One region of the Stenotrophomonas sp. 14P6.2.3 genome, then DNA from elsewhere that is predicted to be linked to it. Evidence: riboswitches for the same ligand, from Rfam matches in the RefSeq annotation. Region 1 holds a riboswitch; the other holds the start of a gene.
What was found. Region 1 has a riboswitch for thiamine pyrophosphate ahead of thiC (phosphomethylpyrimidine synthase ThiC). Riboswitches for the same ligand answer to the same signal wherever they lie in the genome.
Positions count from the first base shown of each region.

Region 2: another riboswitch for thiamine pyrophosphate. It lies ahead of AC27VL_RS13355 (TonB-dependent siderophore receptor); the one in region 1 lies ahead of thiC (phosphomethylpyrimidine synthase ThiC).

Region 1 covers NZ_JBYOLA010000012.1:70,556-72,949, reverse strand. The annotation lists gene thiC (phosphomethylpyrimidine synthase ThiC) at 1-1,025, opposite strand, end outside; TPP riboswitch at 1,119-1,220, opposite strand; gene AC27VL_RS11550 (BCCT family transporter) at 1,468-2,394, shown strand, end outside.
Region 2 covers NZ_JBYOLA010000015.1:62,113-64,506, reverse strand. The annotation lists gene AC27VL_RS13360 (phosphotransferase enzyme family protein) at 1-585, shown strand, start outside; TPP riboswitch at 741-836, shown strand; gene AC27VL_RS13355 (TonB-dependent siderophore receptor) at 907-2,394, shown strand, end outside.

The DNA.
Region 1 (2,394 bases):
ATACCGGTGACCCGCTTGGCGGTGAGTGGCACGTAGCGCAGCAGCACACCGGCATGGATGGTGAAGTAGTCCACGCCCTGCTCGGCCTGCTCGATCAGGGTGTCGCGGAAGATCTCCCAGGTCAGCGCTTCGGCGCGGCCGTCGACCTTCTCCAGCGCCTGGTAGATCGGCACCGTACCGATCGCCACCGGCGAATTGCGGATGATCCACTCGCGCGTTTCGTGGATGTGCTTGCCGGTGGACAGGTCCATCACCGTGTCACCGCCCCAGCGGATCGCCCACACCAGCTTTTCCACTTCCTCGGCAATACCCGAGGACACCGCGCTGTTGCCGATGTTGGCATTGATCTTGGTGAGGAAGTTGCGGCCGATGATCATCGGCTCGCTTTCCGGGTGATTGATGTTGTTGGGCAGCACCGCGCGGCCGCGGGCGATTTCCTCGCGCACGAATTCCGGGGTGATGATGTGCTGGATCGATGCGCCGAAGGATTCACCGGGATGCTGCTGCAGCAGTGCGGCATCACGGATCGCCTCCAGCCGCTGGTTCTCGCGGATGGCGACGAATTCCATTTCCGGGGTGATGATGCCGCGCCGCGCATAGTGCATCTGGGTGACGTTGGCACCGGCCTGCGCGCGACGCGGCAGGCTGCGCGCGGGGAAACGCACCGGGTCCAGCTTGGGATCGTGCTCACGCGCGCGGCCGAACGAAGAGCTGAGGCCATCAAGCTGTTCGGTGTCGTTGCGCTCCTCCACCCAGCCGCGACGCAGTGCCGGCAGACCGGCAGACAAATCGATGCGCACGTCCGGATCGGTGTACGGGCCGGAGGTGTCGTAGACGGTGACCGGTGCGTTCTCTTCGCCACCGAACACGGTGGGCGTGCGGGTCAGCGCGATCTCGCGCATCGGCACCTGCAGGTCCGGCCGCGAGCCGGGCACGTGGATCTTGCGCGAGCCGGGTATGGGCCGGGTCACGGACTCGGAGAGTTGCTGGGCCTGTTGCTGCAGGGCAGAGAGCTGTGCGTTCATCGGGCATCGTCCAGGAAGGTCAGGGACGAAGCGGCGGCGCACTGCCCCCGCGCCCGGACAGCACCAAGGCAGTCCTTGGGCGGGGTCGGGGCACGGCCGCATTGCAAAGCTTCCCTACGCCGGTATGAGCCGGATCAGGTTCCAAGGGACTATCTCAACCGTGGCCACAAGGCCGCGGTACCCCCGCTTCTTGGTGCGCATTAGAACATAGAAACCCCTCGGCCTCCTGGCCGTACACCCACGCCTGGCGTGGATCTACTGCACCCGCGTTAACAGAGCCGTGACGTCGCATTCAGTAACGTGCACGCGCACCGCACCGTTGCAAGCGGTGCTTTCCCTGCCGCCATCGCGGCTCCTGTCCGGTGTGCGCACGCTGTCGCCGGCCCACTCCCCGCAAGCTTTTGCTCGCTCCCCTCAATCCCTTGATCGGAGAAGCTCCTTCATGGTGTTTCGCATTTCCATCGCACTGGTGCTTGCCCTGGTGCTGCTGGCCGGCCTCGCGCCGGGCCCCTTCAATACCGTCGTGCAGGCGGCGCTGGCCGATGTCATCCGCAGCGTCGGTTGGCTGTACCTGCTGGTCGTATTCCTGGCACTGGTATTCCTGATGTACCTGGCGTTCGGCCGCTTCGGCAACCTGCGCATCGGTGGCGAAGACGCCGAGCCCGAGTTTTCGCGCGCCAGCTGGATGTCGATGCTGTTCGCTGCCGGCATGGGCATTGGCCTGGTGTTCTGGGGAGCTGCCGAACCGATCTCGCACTTCACCAAGCCACCGGAAGGCCTGGCACCACAGAGCATGGATGCTGCGCGTGCGTCGATGCGCTATGCGTTCTTCCATTGGGGCCTGCATCCGTGGGCGATCTACGCGCTGATCGGTCTGGCGATGGCCTGGTTCCAGTTCAACCGCAATGGACGCGGACTGGTCAGCGATATGCTGCAGCCGATCATCGGCCGCCACCACCGCGGTTGGATCGGCCGCGTCGTCAACATCGCGGCGGTGGTTGCCACGGCGATCGGCGTGGCGACGACGCTCGGCTTCGGCACCATCCAGATCGCTGCGGGTGTGGAGCGCGTGTTCGGTCTGGAGGCTACGGTGCCGGTGCAGATGACCATCATCGCCATTGCCTTCGTGCTGTACATGGCCTCCACCGCCAGCGGCGTGGAGCGCGGCGTGAAGTGGCTGTCCAACTTCAACCTGGCGCTGGCGGCGTTGCTGGCCGCGACCGTACTGGTGCTGGGACCGACCGGATTCATCTTCGATACGTTCACCACCACGCTGGGTTCCTACCTAAACCAACTGGTGACCATGAGCCTGCGCATGTCGCCGTTCTCCGGCAGCACCTGGGTGGCCGACTGGACGATCTTCTACTGG
Region 2 (2,394 bases), on a different contig from region 1:
GACCCGATCGCCGCGCTGAAGGCCGACCTCGGCAACCGCCCCGGGTTGGCCCGCTACCTGGCGCGCATTCCCTGGGAAGAACAGCTGCACCGCGATGTGCTGCCCTGGCACCATGGCCTGGCCGCGCGCCTGCAGGACGAACCACGGCTGTGGGCGCACAACGACTGGCACGTCTCCAACCTGCTGTGGAACGACGACGGCACGATTGCCACGGTGCTCGATTTCGGCCTGGCCTCACCAACCAGCGCGCTGTTCGACCTGGCCACCGCGATCGAACGCAACGCGGTGGCCTGGCTGCAGCTGGAGCGCGGCACCGACGCGGTACGCATCGATATCGCCCTGGCCCTGCTGGACGGCTACCGGCAGGAACTGCCGCTGTCGCCCAAGCGCGTGCACCTGCTGGCCGACCTGCTGCCGATGGTGCATTTCGACTTCGCTCTGTCCGAAGTGGAGTACTTCGAGGGCGTCACCCGCTCCACCGCGAATGCCGACGTCGCCTGGCAACCGTTCATGCTCGGGCATCCGGCCTGGTTCGCCACGGGCCCCGGCCAGGCCCTGCTGGCGGCCCTGCACGCCGCCGCGTAAGCCGCGAGCCACCCAACACGCTGGGTACTCAGTAGATCGACGCCATGCGTCGATGACGCGCTCGGCCGGGGCCAGATGCCTTTCCGCTGGAAAGAGATCTGACCCCGCCTGAAGGGTGGCGGCTCGCAAATCCGTACCATTTGTAGTGAAATGGTCACCTGAAGCGGGGGTGCCTGGATCTACCAGGCTGAGAGAGTCCCTTGGAACCTGATCCGGTTTGCACCGGCGTAGGGAGCTTTGAGCCGCAGCCACACCCCCGTCATGGGTCGGTGCACCTGCGCGCCGTCGCTTCGTCTCCCTTGTTGTCTGAAGACGAATCGAATGAACCGCTGCCTGCGCCCCACCCTGCTCGCCCTTGCCCTCTGCGCCGCCCTGCCGCTGTACGCCAGCGAGGCAGGCACCGACGCCGTTGATGTTCCGCCGTCCTCGCCCACCGATCTGGCGGCAGTGCGCGTGCAGGCCGGCAAGCCGGCCACCGACACCTCGCGCGTCAACGCCTTCGGTGGCGGCTCCTGGAAGGACACCCCCGCCTCGGTGAACGTGCTGGAGCGCGACTACCTCGACCGTCGCCAGGTCCGTTCGCTGTCCGAGCTGGCCAGCAACGATGCCTCGCTGGGCGATGCCTATGCGCCGGTGGGCTACTACCAGAACATCGCCATCCGTGGCTTCGCGCTGGACGCGGCCACCGGCTACCGCTTCAACGGCATGTCCATCGCCGGCGAACAGCGCCTGGCGCTGGAGAACATCCAGGAAGTGCAGATCCTGAAGGGCGAAGCCGGCCTCGCGGCTGGCGTGATGGCGCCCGGCGGCATCATCAACTACGTGGGCAAGCGCCCGGCGGAAGTACGCACGGTCACCCTGGGCACCGATTCGGAAGGCTCGCGCTATGCCGCCGTGGATGTCGGCCACTGGCTGACCCCGCGCTTCGGCGTCCGCTTCAATGCCGCCTGGGATGCCAACGATTCCTACGTCGAGCATGCCGACGGTCGCCGCAACTTCTACTCGCTGGCCACCGACTGGCTGATCGGCGAACACGGCAAGCTGGAAGTGGATGCCAACTACCAGACCAGCTCGCAGCGCTCGGTGTCCGGCTTCCAGCTGCTGGGCGCGCGCGACCTGCCGCGTGGCGTCGACCGCGAGCGCCTGCTCGGCTACCAGCCGTGGCAGCGGCCGGTGGACATCGCCAGCACCAACATCACCGCCCTGCACACCTACGACTTCAACGACGCCTGGCAGTCGCGGCTGTCGATCGGCCACAGCCGCTCGGTGATCGATGACAACGTCGCTTTCGCCTACGGCTGCTACTACACCGCAGGGTGCGCAGACGGCAGCGTGCCGGGCAACTATTTCGCCCCCAACGGCGACTACGACATCTACGACTACCGCAGCCCGGATGACACCCGCCGCAACCAGCAGGCGCGTGCCGAACTGCGCGGCAGCTTCGACACCGGCAGCGTCGGCCACCAGCTGAGCATCGGCGCCGACTACTTCCGCCGCACCGTCGACAAGCGCCCGAGCGTCAACGAGTACGTCGGCACCAGCAACATCCACGATGCGCAGGTGCCGGTGTTCGAGCCCTCACCGAAGATGCCGGGTGCATCGGCACGGCGCCTGGACAGCCGCCAGACCGCGTTCTTCGCGCTGGACCGGATGAGCTTTGGCGATGACTGGCAGTGGCTGGCCGGCGGCCGCTTCGTGCGCCTGGACGAGCGCGCCTACGACAAGCGCGGCACGCCGCAGCGCCACAGCCGTTTGTCGCGCTTCCTGCCGCAGACCGCGCTGGTGTGGAAGGCCACCGACCAGCTCAAC